4 regions of the Pseudoalteromonas sp. NZS11_1 genome follow, and region 2 is predicted to be linked to each of the others. Evidence: predicted binding sites of a transcription regulator. Region 2 holds the regulator's gene; each other region holds the start of a gene.
What was found. The regulator sigma-54, encoded in region 2, starts transcription at its own class of promoters, with help from an activator protein. The targets are predictions, from matches to a motif close to GTTGGCACGNNNNTNGNNT.
Positions count from the first base shown of each region.

Region 1: fliS (flagellar export chaperone FliS) is a predicted target of sigma-54. The motif match lies at 2,167-2,185, and genes of this name have one in related genera.
Region 3: I6F44_RS05345 (ferritin-like domain-containing protein) is a predicted target of sigma-54. The motif match lies at 1,716-1,734, and genes of this name have one in related genera.
Region 4: flgJ (flagellar assembly peptidoglycan hydrolase FlgJ) is a predicted target of sigma-54. The motif match lies at 1,599-1,617, and genes of this name have one in related genera.

Region 1 covers NZ_JADYXK010000021.1:46,685-50,569, reverse strand. Annotated here, with positions in the region: gene fliD (flagellar filament capping protein FliD) at 1-1,298, shown strand, start outside; gene I6F44_RS14485 (hypothetical protein) at 1,394-1,708, opposite strand; gene fliS (flagellar export chaperone FliS) at 1,717-2,118, opposite strand; gene I6F44_RS14475 (sigma-54 dependent transcriptional regulator) at 2,514-3,885, shown strand, end outside.
Region 2 covers NZ_JADYXK010000001.1:280,646-284,530, reverse strand. Annotated here, with positions in the region: gene lptB (LPS export ABC transporter ATP-binding protein) at 1-692, shown strand, start outside; gene I6F44_RS01175 (RNA polymerase factor sigma-54) at 762-2,261, shown strand; gene hpf (ribosome hibernation promoting factor) at 2,287-2,574, shown strand; gene ptsN (PTS IIA-like nitrogen regulatory protein PtsN) at 2,579-3,031, shown strand; gene rapZ (RNase adapter RapZ) at 3,050-3,885, shown strand, end outside.
Region 3 covers NZ_JADYXK010000004.1:120,052-123,936, forward strand. Annotated here, with positions in the region: gene I6F44_RS05335 (TonB-dependent receptor plug domain-containing protein) at 1-182, shown strand, start outside; gene I6F44_RS05340 (ExbD/TolR family protein) at 255-659, opposite strand; gene I6F44_RS05345 (ferritin-like domain-containing protein) at 1,229-1,672, opposite strand; gene I6F44_RS05350 (LysR family transcriptional regulator) at 1,850-2,788, opposite strand; gene aceK (bifunctional isocitrate dehydrogenase kinase/phosphatase) at 2,805-3,885, opposite strand, start outside.
Region 4 covers NZ_JADYXK010000021.1:57,775-61,659, forward strand. Annotated here, with positions in the region: gene flgK (flagellar hook-associated protein FlgK) at 1-544, opposite strand, end outside; gene flgJ (flagellar assembly peptidoglycan hydrolase FlgJ) at 546-1,562, opposite strand; gene I6F44_RS14525 (flagellar basal body P-ring protein FlgI) at 1,721-2,815, opposite strand; gene flgH (flagellar basal body L-ring protein FlgH) at 2,827-3,510, opposite strand; gene flgG (flagellar basal-body rod protein FlgG) at 3,527-3,885, opposite strand, start outside.

The DNA of each region.
Region 1 (3,885 bases), on a different contig from region 2:
CTGTTGGTGCATTAAAGTCTGCGCTTGAAAAAGTACAAACATCAATGGAAGCACTGGGTGATAGTGATAACTATCAAAAACGAACTGCATCGGGTAATGATGATTTTATATCAATTAGTTCGGATAAAGACGCTCAGCCTGGTAGTTACAATATAAAAGTAGATGCATTAGCACAAGCTCATAAATTATCTTCCCTCGCATTTGCCGCTGATGAGGCAATTGGAGCTGGCGTAATTACAATCGGTTCTGGTGCAAATAGCTTCTCTACTGTTTTATCGGCTACAAATACATTAGAAGATTTACGCGACCAGATTAACAATGGCCCTTTTACTGGTAGCGATAGTAATGATTCGGTTGTCGCCACTATAATAACTAGTGATACTGGTCAGCATTTAGTACTTACAAGTAAAGAAACTGGCGAAGATAACGCAATTACAATAACCGTACAAGACGATGACGGTAATAATACTGATACAGGCGGGTTATCTCGACTAGCTTATGATGTATCAGACGCAGACCCTGCTAACCACACAACTAATTTAACACAAGTTAATGCTGCTCAAAATGCACAAATAACGATTGATGGCACGTTGACGGTATCAAGCAACACTAATGAATTTAGTAACGTGATTGATGGCGTGGATATAACAGCTAAAAAACCGCATGATACCGATGATGACATAAGCGACATATCAATTACCGAAAATAATAATAATATTAAAACAGGTTTAAATAACTTTATTACAAGTTATAACGAACTGTTAGAGCTCAGCAATAACTTGGGTGCGTCAAGTGAAGCTGGCGCAGGCGTTATGGCTGGTGATTCACTACTTCGTGGCGTTATGTCAAAGCTTCGTAGTGAAATCACTGAATCAGTTGATTTGGGTGATGGCAACTCACTATCGCTTTCGCAGTTAGGTGTAGAAACAGACCGCTACGGTGTTTTAACGCTAAATACAGAAACACTCAATGAAAAAATAGCAAGCGATGTAGATTTAGTGCAGCAGTTTTTTGTAGGTAATGATGACGATGGCTTTGCACAATCGTTTGACGAAAAATTAAGCTTTTACACCGATTCCGACGGTATTATTCAAAACCGTATAGACAGCAAAACAAACCAACTAGACGATTTAGATGACCAGCGCTTGAGTCTTGCCAGTAAAATGGAGTCGCTATCGTCAAGGTTGTATGCTCAATATAATGCGATGGATTTATTAGTGGCAAGCCTTAATAACACCAGTACATATGTTCAAGCTCAGCTGGAAAATATGCCTGGGGTTGTACGAGATAACTCTTAATATATAAATAGCATATAGTTTTAATAGCTAAACCAAAAACATAAAAAAACCGTTATTTATAACGGTTTTTTTATGTTTACTGCTTGAGGTGAATTTTATTTGGCTGCTCTATATGCCTTAATTGCCTTGCCAGATTTTTTTTGTTTAATAATGGCTTTAGATGACTCGTTTTTAGCGCTATTTGCTTTAACTAAAATAGTATTTATACGAAGCTGAATTAATTCTAATTGCTCTGCGCTTGGGCCTTCACTGTTTTCGCACCATTGTTTTAGTTTAGTGTTTAAAGTATCTAAAAAAGGCGGAGCTTCATCTGCATTATTATCATTTACTAATACTTCAATGTTACTAAGCAGTGTTTGTATTTGCTCTGCATGGCTTGTTAGTTGCTGCGAAGATGTTGGCGAGTCCATAATTTAAATTAAACCGCAGGGCTGCGTTGATCTAGCGGAATGTTATTCCAACCTTCTTTAATTTCTTTAACAATACTTGATACTTCAGTAATTGCTTCAATATCGTTGTGTAAGTTAGCTTGAGTTAAACGGCGTTGGCAGTAATCGTAAAGTGCCAATAAATTGTTAGAAATACTAGGGTCTTGCTCTACTTCTAAATTAAGTGCATCTTGCAGAGCACCAAGCAATAAAATGCAAGCTGAAATGTTCTCACCTTTTTTAGCTATTTCTTTGCGCTCAATAAACCCTTTTGTAGCTGCTAAACGGCCGATAATATTACTAAATATAAGGTTTATTTGTTCGTAAGGAGTCATTTCGGCAATACTACTAGCACGAACTTGACCGTATTTTTTTACTGAGATGTGAGCCATGGAAAATCCTAAAATTTAAAACAATAAAATTATGTGAAAGCTAATACAAAGCAATATTAATGCCAAGCATTTTCACTTATTTATGTATCGGCATTTGTAACTTCAACTTAAATTTATAATTGAGTTTATTTACTAACAATAGCATTTTTATTGCCGAGTAAATTAATTTTTAGGGCTAAGTTATAGTTAGGTAATAGTTAAGTAATGGCTAAGTAATAACTAAGTTAAAACTATAACCCATACTTAATGATTAACTATTAAGTATGATTGACTTAACTAGCCCGTCTGTTTTTTGGCGTTTATGTCAAAAAACTGCCGCTATCGCTTGCATCCATGCTGAACTGGCTTACAATTTAACTAATTATACAAATTAGTGAAAGTACGGCTCGCTAAATATGATCTTGATTTTAGATAATAATAACAACCGCGCAATAGGATTAAATGCTTCACTTAGCTTTATTGGTGAAGCTTCTGAGCTATTAAGCGAAGAAAGCTTTGAGCAAGAGTGCAAAAAATATCAGCAACAAGAATGCATGATTATTTTAGGAGCGTTGCAATCACTTGACCACGAAAGCTTAATTAAACGCTATCCAACTCTACCGTTTTTATTAATTGGCGAAACGCTAAAACCACTATTAAGTATAGCTAATGTGGTGGGGCTTATTTGCGAGCCATTTAATCACGAAGTGACAACTCAGTTACTTCATGATTGCCAGCAGTATCAACGTATGCTGCCTAATGAACATAAGCATACTAAACCACATAAAACCTTTGACGGGCTAGTTGGTGAAACAGAGGCCGTAAAAGATGTTCGCTTTTTAATTGAACAAGTGGCAAAAACCGACGCTAATGTTTTAATTTTAGGTGAATCAGGTACTGGTAAAGAAGTGGTTGCCCGTAATGTACACCTGCTTTCAAAGCGTATTAATGGACCGTTTGTACCGGTTAACTGTGGTGCTATTCCGGCTGAACTGCTCGAAAGTGAACTATTTGGCCACGAAAAAGGCGCGTTTACTGGTGCTATATCGGCTCGTAAAGGGCGGTTTGAACTAGCTCAAGGTGGAACGCTATTTTTAGATGAAATAGGTGATATGCCACTGCAAATGCAAGTTAAGTTGCTGCGAGTATTGCAAGAACGCAGCTATGAACGTGTTGGCGGGACAAAGGCTATTCAGGCTGATGTACGCGTTATTGCAGCCACGCATCGTAACCTAGAAACAATGATTGAAGAGGGGAGTTTTAGGGAAGATTTATATTACCGCTTAAATGTATTTCCTATCGAAAACCCATCGCTTAGTGAACGTGCTGATGATATTCCGCTGCTTTTAAAAGAGTTAATGCGCCGTGTTAACGACCAAACAGGTTCTACCGCTAAGTTTACCGAGCGCGCAGTTGAGAGCTTAAAAGAACATGCTTGGCCTGGTAATATTCGTGAGCTTGCTAATTTGGTGGAGCGTATGGTTATTATGTTCCCTGAAAAAGTGGTTGATATTCCTGATTTACCTAACAAATATCGTTACATTGAAGTTGAAGCCTACGAGCCAGAATACCCTGAAGAGTTAATGGAAAAAGATGCCTTTAACGACATATTTAGCACCGGTTTTAGCGATTACGAAAGTGAGCCAGACGCTGAGTTTAACCAAACGGGTAGTGGGCTATTGCCAGATGATGGTATTGAACTTAAAGATTATTTAGCCGAACTTGAAATTAGCTTAATTACCCAAGCGTTAGAGCGCTATGATTACGTTGTAGCTCGCGCTGCAGAGA
Region 2 (3,885 bases):
GCTATAAAGGCCGTGAAGTTGTAAAAAACGTCGGCCTTGAAGTCAAAGCTGGCAGTATTGTTGGCTTACTTGGCCCTAACGGCGCAGGTAAAACCACCACGTTTTATATGATAGTAGGACTTGTACCTAGCGACAAAGGTAAAATATCGATAGACGATAACGATATTACTCTTTTACCTATGCATAGTCGTGCTAGATTAGGCATTGGCTACTTACCGCAAGAGTCTTCAATATTCAGAAAGCTGACTGTTTATCAAAACTTAATGGCCATTTTAGAAACGCGCAAAGAGTTAAATAAACAAGCTAGAGAAGACACTCTCGATAAATTATTAGATGAATTTAGCATACAACACATTCGTGATAGCCAAGGTATGGCATTGTCAGGTGGCGAACGTCGTCGTGTTGAAATAGCACGTGCGCTGGCAGCAGATCCTAAATTTATATTACTGGATGAACCATTTGCAGGTGTTGACCCGATTTCGGTATTAGACATAAAGAAAATAATAGAACATCTTAAAAATCGTGGGATTGGTGTATTAATTACCGATCATAACGTAAGAGAAACCCTTGATGTTTGTGAAAAAGCCTACATTGTTTCTCATGGGGAGCTGATTGCATCAGGTACTCCAGAACACGTATTAAATGATAAAACAGTACGCGATGTTTACTTAGGCGAGCAATTTAGGCTGTAACATTTACGCCATGTCTTTAAGCATCTGCTAGTATTAATTATAACAACATAAAAGGATTGTTAGAGATACATGAGGCAATCACTACAGCTGCGCATGGGCCAGCAACTTACAATGACTCCACAGCTGCAACAAGCTATTCGTTTGTTGCAACTCAGTACATTGGATCTCCAGCAAGAAATACAAGAAGCTCTCGACAGCAACCCGCTATTAGAGGTTGAAGAAGCAGACTATTCAGAAGACGCTGCAGGTAAAAACGAGCAAAAAGCAGATACAGATGACATAACTGTTAGCGCATCTGCCGATGATGTTCCAAGCGAATACGAACAAGATAGTGGTGAAGCACTTGCAAAAGACACGCTAAGTGACGACATGGCTATGGATGTTAGTTGGGATGAGTACATGAGTGCCGCCCCAGCAGCATCATCGGGTCCGATGCCTGAAGACGAATCAATATACCAAGGCGCCTCTACTGAAACGCTCCATGAGTATTTAATGTGGCAGTTACAACTAACGCCATTTAGCCCTACAGACGAAGCTATTGCTATTGCTATTGTAGAAGCCGTCGATGATTCAGGTATTTTAACACTAAGCTGCGAAGAGATTTTAGAAAGCTTTAATCAAGAAAACGAAGATGATAACGAAGTCGAACTTGATGAAATTGAAGCTGTATTAAAACGCATCCAACTGTTTGATCCTGTTGGTATTGCTGCACGTAGTTTACAAGAGTGTTTATGTATTCAGCTTAACCAGTTTGATAAAGAAACACCTTACATTAATGAAACAAAAATGATTTTAACCGAGCATATTGATTTATTAGCTGCTCGTGACTATCGTACATTAATGAAGAAAACCAAGCTCAAAGAAGAAGAGCTTAAAGAAGTAATGACATTAATACATACTCTTAGCCCTAAACCTGCAGATACTATTGTAAGAGAAGAATCTGAGTATGTTATTCCAGACGTGTCAGTTAAAAAAATTAAAGGCCGCTGGGTTGTTGAATTAAACCCAGATAGCATGCCTAAAATTCGTGTTAATAGCCAATACGCTGCAATGTCTCGCACTGTAAAATCCAGTGGTGACAGCCAGTTTATTCGCTCGCATTTACAAGAAGCTAAATGGTTTATTAAAAGCTTAGAAAGTAGAAACGACACGCTATTAAAAGTAACAAATTGTATTGTTAAACAACAACAAGGCTTTTTTGAACACGGTCCTGAAGCCATGAAACCAATGGTTTTAAATGATGTTGCTGAAATGGTAGAAATGCACGAATCAACAATTTCGCGCGTAACAACCCAAAAGTATATGCATACACCCCGTGGTATATTTGAGCTTAAATACTTTTTCTCAAGCCATGTAAGCACCGAAAACGGTGGTGAATGTTCATCTACAGCAATCCGTGCGCTTATCCGAAAATTAATCGCAGCAGAAAACTCAGCAAAACCATTGAGTGATAGCAAAATAGCGGATATATTGGCTGAGCAAGGAATTAAAGTAGCGAGACGTACAATCGCAAAATACCGCGAATCTCTGGCTATTCCACCGTCAAATCAACGTAAAAGTTTGATTTAAGACGCAAAAAAAGAGGGTAATGCTTATGCAACTAAACTTAACTGGTCGTCACGTAGAATTAACCGATTCACTAAGAGACTATATTAATACCAAATTTGCGAAGCTAGAAAGACACTCTGATCATATTAATAATGTTCATGTCATTCTCGATGTAGAAAGATTAAATCAAAAAGCAGAAGCCACCATACACGTAAGCGGTGCTGAGTTATTTGCCTCTACAGAACATCAAGATATGTATGCCGCCATTGACTCGTTGATCGACAAGCTCGATCGACAAGTAATTAAACACAAAGAGAAGCTTGCTCGACACTAATATGATGAAATTAAGCTCACTTATATGCCAGGACTGCAGCAAAGCTGCGGTCCTTTTTAATAGCAAAAAAAGAATTTTAGAGTTCATTAGCGAACTTGCTCACGACAAACTTCCGTATTTACCGCAACAAGATATTCTTAATGCTTTAATGAGCAGAGAAAAATTGGGTAGTACAGGTATAGGGCGTGGCATTGCCATTCCTCATGGAAGAATGAGCGGTGCAGAAGAGCCTTTGGCTTTAGTACTCGTTAGCGAAACTCCAATAAATTTTGATGCAATCGATAATCGCCCTGTTGATATTTTCGTCGCACTCATCGTACCAGATGGCGATAACCAGCAGCACTTAAAGACTCTAGCAACCATTGCTGATAAACTAAACAATAAAGATTTTTGTAAACAGTTACGCAGTGCAAAATCAGATACTGAGCTTTACCAAGTTATTGTCAATCAATCATAGTTTTATAAAGGGTGTTAAATGGAGTTAATTATCATAAGCGGCCGTTCTGGTTCTGGAAAGTCGGTTGCTTTACGCGTTGTAGAAGATTTAGGTTATTATTGCGTAGATAATATTCCAGTTAACTTGCTTCCTTCATTAGTTCGCAGTGTGTCTGATAGCTATGATAAAATTGCTGTTAGCATTGATGTGCGGAACATCCCTAAACAACAAGATGAATTTAACGATATTCTTGAATACTTGCCTGGCTTTGCAAAACCTACGTTATTTTATTTAGATAGCGACGATCAAACATTGATCAAACGTTTTTCTGAAACTCGTAGATTACACCCACTATCAATTGACTCGTTGCCTCTTGATTTAGCCATCAAAAAAGAAAAAGAATTACTTGATGTATTAATCACCCGCGCCGACTTTATGATAGATACAACTGATTTAAGCGTTCATCAACTTGCTGAATCTATTCGTGAAAAGATTTTAGGTAAAAAAGATAAGCAACTGATTGTCACGTTTGAATCGTTTGGTTTTAAATACGGTATACCAAAAGAAGCAGATTACGTATTTGATGCACGCTTTTTACCCAATCCACATTGGGAACCTGAATTAAAACCTTTAAATGGGTTAGATCAACCTGTTAAAGATTATTTGGCCAATCACAGCATAGTGCAAAAATTCACATGGCAAATTCAAACATTTGTACAAACATGGTTACCGCACTTAGAGCGAAATAACCGCAGTTATTTAACCATTGCCATTGGGTGTACAGGCGGACAACATCGCTCTGTATATTTAGCGCAAACTATCGGTGAAAGTTTTGCAATGACACATCCCAATGTGAAAATTCGCCATCGCGAACA
Region 3 (3,885 bases), on a different contig from region 2:
ATAACTTGTTTGATGTTTACCCAGATAAAAACGAAATAGGTAACTCTCGCTCAGGTACTATTGTGGATGCTAGTGGCAATACAGTAATAAGTAGCTCAGGTGTGTTTGACTACTCACGTCGTTCTGCTCCATTTGGATTTAACGGTGCTTACTACTACGTAGGTGCAGAATACCGTTTTTAATTAATAACCTCCCTTTCGTTATTTAACTCAAAGGGCCGTAAGGCCCTTTTTTTGGTTTTATCTTGGGCTGTTTTATTTAGAAATCAAACTTATTGAATAATCATCGTATTGCTTAATATTATTCATTACACTCATTAAAGTATTATGTGTACTGTTTTCGTCTGCGGTTATAAGTACCGAACTTATTTCATATTTAGCCGCGAACATCGCTAAATTAGTCGCAACTTGCTCTAAATCAATTAACCTCCCCGAAAAATATATTCCGTTACTTTCATCAATTCTAAATAAAGCATTTTTAACAGGCTTATCTATTTGAGGGCTGTCGAGTGGTCGGTTTAATTCAATAGCCACAGGTTTTACAAAAGATGTAGTTACAATAAAGAAAATTAGTAATATGAACACTATGTCTAACATCGGGGTCATATCTACATCAGCATTATTTTGCAGTTTAGTTAGGGCGTGTGAATCTTTGTGGATTGAAATTTGTTCAATCTAGGGGCGATTAAATCGCGGCGCGATGTTTGTAACCTAGTGGGCTAAGTAAAAACCGAGCAACAAAGAGTTAATCGTCCCTAGAAAGAACCCAAAGGGCAGCGCATGTTTGGCCTTTATGCTGCGTTATCGCCTATTTATGGGGAATAACCACACTACATAGGCTCTGCCTTGCCTAAAAACCAAACATACTGATGCAAATTCAACCACCAGAGATCAACACGCCCTAGCTTACTTTTCATATTGGACCTTATTTTTAATTAAATGCTGCGGCGCCACAGCAAGGTTTTAGGTACCTACTAACAAAATTAGCACAGCAAAAATAAATCGTGGTTAAATAAATATTCTAATAACATTAAATATTTGTATTCATTATGTATTTAAAATGTGGCGAAATAAGGTGGTGTTTATAGCAATCTGCTTATATGGGGTCTATTTAGCATCGTTATAGTGTAATTTAATTCGTTAAATTGCTTAAATATCTATGCAGGTTGGTATTAGAGGCAATAAAAAACCCAGCGCTAGGCTGGGTTCTATTTATGCATTATGTAAGCTTAATGCTTTTGCATACGGCTCATTTCTGCATGGCAGCTTTGCATTGTTAATAATGTTTTAGCCAGTGCAGCTTCGCAATCAGCCGGTTGTGGTTTATCCATAGCGGCTTTAATTTCTACAAGCGTTTTATCTTCTACTTCTTCAAGCTCTTTTACATACGTGCTGTCGTTATGTGAGGTGAATGTAGTAAGTAAGGCTGTGTATGCACGTCGTGCTTCAACTGCGAAAGATGAACCATCTTCGCGTTCACCTTTTTCATTAATTGCATATGGCTGCAAGCGCTCAACACTCACTTTTCGGGCATCTATCATACGCTGAAAAAGTGCGCCAATAGCAGGGTCTTCAACTTTTTCCTGTGCTTTTTGATAAAAGTCGATGCCGCTGTTCATAACTTGAATGATGTCAGTAATATGATTTACTTCTGATCCTTGATGGGTGTTCATAATGACCTCTTTTATTAAATGAATGTATAGTTCAATTTAATAAAAGCAATGTATGTTCCATGTTTTTATTTTCATGTAGTCATTTGATTTTATTGGTTTAATTTCATTTCAGAAAGGGGCTAAGTTAATGAGGAAAGTATTAACCTAGCAATTTTTACATTATATTGTGTAATAAAGTTATTTTAGCTCTTCAGCTACTTCAGCTACTTTTTGGCGTAACCAGATATGGCTCGCATCGCGATGTAACAGTGGGCTCCAAATCATATCAAGCTCAAAAGGAGGAATTGGAAACGGTGGCTCTAAAATTTTAAGCCCCGGATCATCTAAGTATATATTTGCGGCTTTTGAAGGAAGGGTCGCAATCAAATTTTTCTCTTTAGCTAAATGAATCGCTACATGGTAGTTACGCGTAAAAGTGGCAATGTTACGATGTTTACCAAAGTGGGCAAGTGCTTCGTCAACCCAACCAAGTTTTTGCACATCTTTAGGGTCCATGCCCACGCCTACACCAAAACCTGTTTTACTCACCCATATATGGCGCGCTTTTAAGTAGCTGTCGAGGCTAAAGTTTTCAATAATAGGGTTGTCGGCCTTAACTAAGCAGCAAAAACTGTCTTTCCAAATACGTTTATGATGAAAAGACTGAGGTAAGTTTTCAAAACGGTTGATTGCCATATCTACTTTACCGTTTTCTACGTCATGAAAGGTTACATCACTTGGTGTGAGTATATCTAAAGTAGTATCGGGGGCTTCTTCGTGTAGTTTACTTAAGAGCTTTGGCGCTAACGTACTTGCAGCGTAATCACTGGCCATTATTCTAAATACACGTTTACTCTGGCTTGCCTCAAATTCTCTATTAGGTGCTAGGGTTTCTTCAAGCGTCATTAATATGCCACGAATAACGGGTTGTAACTCTAAAGCGCGCTCTGTCGGGACCATACCATCGCTGGTACGAACTAAAATAGGGTCGTTAAATAAGTTACGAAGACGTTTAAGGCCATTACTCATTGCGGGCTGCGTAATACTCAATTGATTAGCAGCGCGTGTTACGTTGCATTCTCGAAGCAATGTATCGAGATAAACGAGTAAATTTAAATCTATTTTACTTATATTCATTGTGTGTCCTTTGCGTCTACCAGTGATGGATAAATCGCTGTGCTGTCGGGTAAGGGTAAATATGACTTACCTGCCCATTTTTTATATTTTGTTGCGCCTGCTTCCAAAAGCTAACATCTATAAGCTCTGGATGAGTGCTGAGAAAAAACTTTTTATACATAGGATTAGGCATTACAAATGTACATAACTGCTCTGGGAATACATCTTGTGGTGCAACAGAGTAACTTTGTTCATCCATTAAATAATCGTCGTAGCTCTTTGCTTTTGGTAATGCTCTAAAGTTCATATCTGTTAGGTATTGAACTTCATCGTAATCGTAAAAAATAATACGTTTGTGCTTACTTACACCAAAGTTTTTTAAGAGCATATCGCCAGGAAATATATTAACGGCAATCATTTCTTTTAGAGCTTGCCCGTATTCTTCAATCGCGTCTGCGGCACTTTCTTCATCAGCATTTTCTAAAAATAAATTGAGTGGTGTCATGCGCCGTTCAATATATAAATGCTTGATGATCAACCATTCGCCTTCAATTACCATTGATGAGCCAATTGTTTTATGTAATTGCGCAAGTAAATTACTATCAAAACGCGCCAAAGGAAATACGACGTTAGAATACTCTATGGTATCGGCCATTCTGCCAACGCGATCATGGTTTTTTACTAGTTGATAACGCTTTAATACGGTATCACGGCCGAAGGGCTTACTTTCACCAAATTTGTCTTTTATTACTTTAAAAACATAACCAAATGAGGGAAGGGTAAATACCATCATCACCATACCGGGAGTACCCGGTGCAATTGTAAACTCATCACTAGAGTGAGATAAGTGATTTAAAAACTCTCGATAAAACTCAGTTTTACCCTGCTTATGAAAACCCACTGCGTTATAGAGCTCAGCAAGTGTTTTGTTTGGCATAAGCTGATTCAAAAACCGGACAAGTGCTGAAGGTGCATGAGTCTCTACCATAAAGTAGGCACGGGCAAAGCCAAAAATGACACGCATTTGAGATGATTTAGTTAAAAGTGCATCTAAATATAATCCGTTATCTTCATCGTGTAACACGGCGATTATAAAAGGCTGAACCCCACTTTTTGAA
Region 4 (3,885 bases), on a different contig from region 2:
TAGTGCCATTAACGGCTGCAATATTTTGATTTAGCGTACTAATACTTTGAATGAGTGAGTTTGCTTCATCTGAAAATATTTCGAGCTGCTCGTTCACTATACTTTTTTGATCAAGCACGATGCCCGAAAGCCTATCCATTTGATCAATTAAGCTTTGCGCATCTGTCATTACTAATGAGCGGGCAACGGTAGATGACGGCTGATTTAGCGCTTCTTGCACGTTATTAAATAAAGAGTTAATTCCAGTCGAAAGGTTGTTCGACTCTTCAGAAAAAATAGTATCAACTCGATTAGCCTCAGTAATAAACTGATCGAAAAACGATTTATTAGAGGTGTCACGATTTAGCTGTGACTGAGCAAACTCGTTTAGTAATCGGTATGTTTCGCCCCGCCCCACTTGGTTATCAACCATAGTGGTAAATTCAGTACGCTCACGTACGTAGCCTACGGTATTTACATTGGCAATATTTTTACTTGTCGTTTGCAATAGCTCCGAGCTTGCTCTAACCCCAGAACTGGCAATGTTTAATAAATTAAACGACATGTTACTCTACTCCTTGGCGGATCACGTTTGCCGCAATGTCTTTTAGCTGACTGCTATTGAGCACATTTTTTATTTTGCTGGCATAATTTGGATCGGTTGCATAACCTGCTTTTTGTAATGAATCTAAAAAGTCATTTGGTTTTGCTGTATTTTGTAATGCTTCTTTGTAGCGTGGGTTTTGCGTTAAAAAATCAACGAAGTCGTTCACGCTATCTTTAATTGAATCGTAGGCTCTAAAGCTGGCTTGTTTTTTAACGGGTGTGCCTTGTTCAAACTCAAGCGTTACTTTGCTTGCTTTATCGCCTTCCCAGCTTTTATCTGACTTAATATTAAATAAGTTATTTGAGCTGCCACCGTCACTTTTATTAATAATGTGTTTACCCCAACCGGTTTCAAGTGCCGCTTGAGCAACCATTACCGCTGGGTTTAAACCTATTTTTTGCGCTGCAGTTTTAGCGTGTTCCCACACTGAACTTACAAACTCTTCTGCATTTTTAAATGTTGGGCTATCGGTTTTAGACTCTGCAGTATTAACCTTAGGCTCAGCAATATCGGCTTTAGTACTTTTAACGATAAGATCGGGTTGCTTATTTTTTTGCTCATGAGGAAGAGCGGATCCGACTTGCGTATCGCTGAAAATATCGTTAGTTGTTCTAAGCACCGAACCTGGCATAAAGTTTTTAGACTCAGGCGATAACTGCTGAACAATTAAATCGGCAAGGCCTAACGAGCCATTTGATGAAAGCTCTGTTGAAAGTTGCTGATCGTGCATTTCTTCAAAAAACTTTACGCCACTTGAATTAAATGGACTGTCTTTATCTTCAAATGCTTCGTTAGCTTTGCGCATTCCTTTGAGCAACATTTGCGTAAAAATAGCTTCAAATTGTGCGGCCGCTTTTTTGAGCGCAGCTTTGGAAGCATCAGTTGATGCATCGCCACTCGTTAAGGCTTCTTTACGAAGTGAATCTAAGTTGCCTAAATCAAAAAAGTTTTGTTTATCGAGGTGATTAGTTTCCATCGGCTTTTTGACACAAAATGAATAATGCAGTTAAAAATGCAAAAATTGAGCCACTACCGATAAAACGAGGAAGATAAAAATAATAAACTTAAGTTGCTGTAAATAAAAAGCCCTATATCTAGGGCTTAAGTAATACGTTATTTATTGGCTTGAGTTATTTATATAACAACTAACTGCCCGTTAATTGCGCCGGCTTCTTTTAGTGCTTCTAAAATAGCCATTAAGTCACCAGGCGCTGCGCCTACTTCGTTAATTGCGCGAACTAAATCGTCAAGGCTTACACCTGGATTAAATACAAAGGCGCGCGAGTCGTCTTGGTTTACATCAATAATACTTTGCTGTGTGACAACTGTATCACCGTTTGCTAGCGGGTTTGGTTGTGACACATTTTGTTGCTCTGCAATTGTTACTGTTAAGCCACCATGAGTTATAGCCGCAGGCTGAAGCTTAACGTTTTTGCCAATGACAATTGTACCGGTGCGCGAGTTAACTATAATTTTAGCGGCCATATCAGCTGGCTTAAATTCTAAGTTTTCGAGTGTTGATAAGTACGATACACGCTGGGATGCATCGCGTGGTGCTATAACACGAATAGAAACAGAATCAATTGCTTGTGCGCTATTTGGGCCAACTAAGTCATTAATTGTTTTTTCTAGGCGTTTTGCCGTTGTAAAGTCTGGGCGGTTTAAGTTAAAGGTAATGTAATCGCCTTGCATAAATGGGCTTTCTACAGTGCGTTCAACTGTTGCGCCATTTGGTATACGACCAACTGTAGGGGTGTTAATTACAACCTTACTACCATCAAGGCCTTGTGCCCCTAAGCCACCGACAATTAAGCTACCTTGTGCAATTGCATACACGTTACCGTCTACACCCTTTAAAAAAGTTTGTAGTAAAGTGCCACCACGTAAACTGCCTGCACTACCAATGGAAGAAACCGTAATATCTATTGTTTGCCCGGGCTTTCTAAATGCAGGTAATTCTGCATGCACAGCAACAGCGGCAACATTCTTAATTTTAGGACTTTGAGTTGAAGGTAGCGTAATACCAAAGCTGTTCAACATGCCTCTAAAACTTTGTTGTGTGTATGAGTTTTGCTCGCCAGTGCCCGGTAAACCAACCACTAAGCCATAACCAACTAATTGGTTAGAGCGTACGCCTTCAACCATAGACACATCTTTTATGCGCTCAGCACTGGCAGTAAACTGCCAACCTAATAACACAACTAAACATAAAGCTTTAAGGCTATTCATGTTGTTACCCTCTAAAATGGAAACAGCGAACTGCTAAAGAAACGTGTAAGCCAACCAGGACTTTGCGCTTCTTGCGTTTGCCCTTTACCTGAGTATTGAATACGTGCATTAGCAATACGGTTTGATTCAACCGTATTATCGGCGCTTACGTCTTGAGGGCGTACTAGCCCTTCTAGACGAATAAACTCTTCGCCGGTATTAAGCGTTAGCCATTTTTCGCCGCGTATAACTAAATTACCGTTAGGTAAAACACGCATTACATTTACCGAAATATCGCCTACTAAGCTGTTTGACTGGTTTGATTTTGAATCACCCGTAAACGACGAATCACTACCAATACCAAACTGAATGCTATCGCCACCTATATTTACTGGTAGACCACCTAATCCAATCACTGGGTCTAAGCTTGCGTCAGTTTCTTTGTCTGTTTCTGTTTTAGCGGCCTTTGTTGCTTGAGTAGACTCTTGCAGTTTAACCGTAATTATATCGCCAGTACGTAGCGCTTTTTTATCAGAATATAAGTCGTTTGATGTATGAGTATTAAACAATGAACCTGTAGCTACCAGCGGCTCTAAAATAGGCTCGGGGTACATAGGTGCGTAGTAAGGGTCGTCCTGCACTACCTCACTATTTTGCGTAGACATACAGCCACTTAAAAATAATGTGCCCGCTGCAAATAAAATAATATTACGCATAATTCCCCCTACTCTATTAAAGCTGTTGATTGATATAACTCATCATTTCGTCAACGGCCGAAATTACTTTTGAGTTCATTTCGTAAATACGCTGAGTTTCGATTAGATTTACGAGCTCTTCAGTTACATTTACGTTTGATGTTTCGAGCGAGCCTTGAATAATGCTACCTAACCCTTCAACACCAGGATTACCTTGTACCGGCGCACCACTTACAGCGGTTTCGGTATAAAGATTTTGACCGATTGGCTCAAGACCCGACGGATTAATAAAATCACTAATAGTAAGCTGACCAATGACCACGTTATCGGCTTGGCCTGCAACACGCACAGATACTTCACCGTCTTGCGAAACCGTAATTGATTGCGCGTCATCAG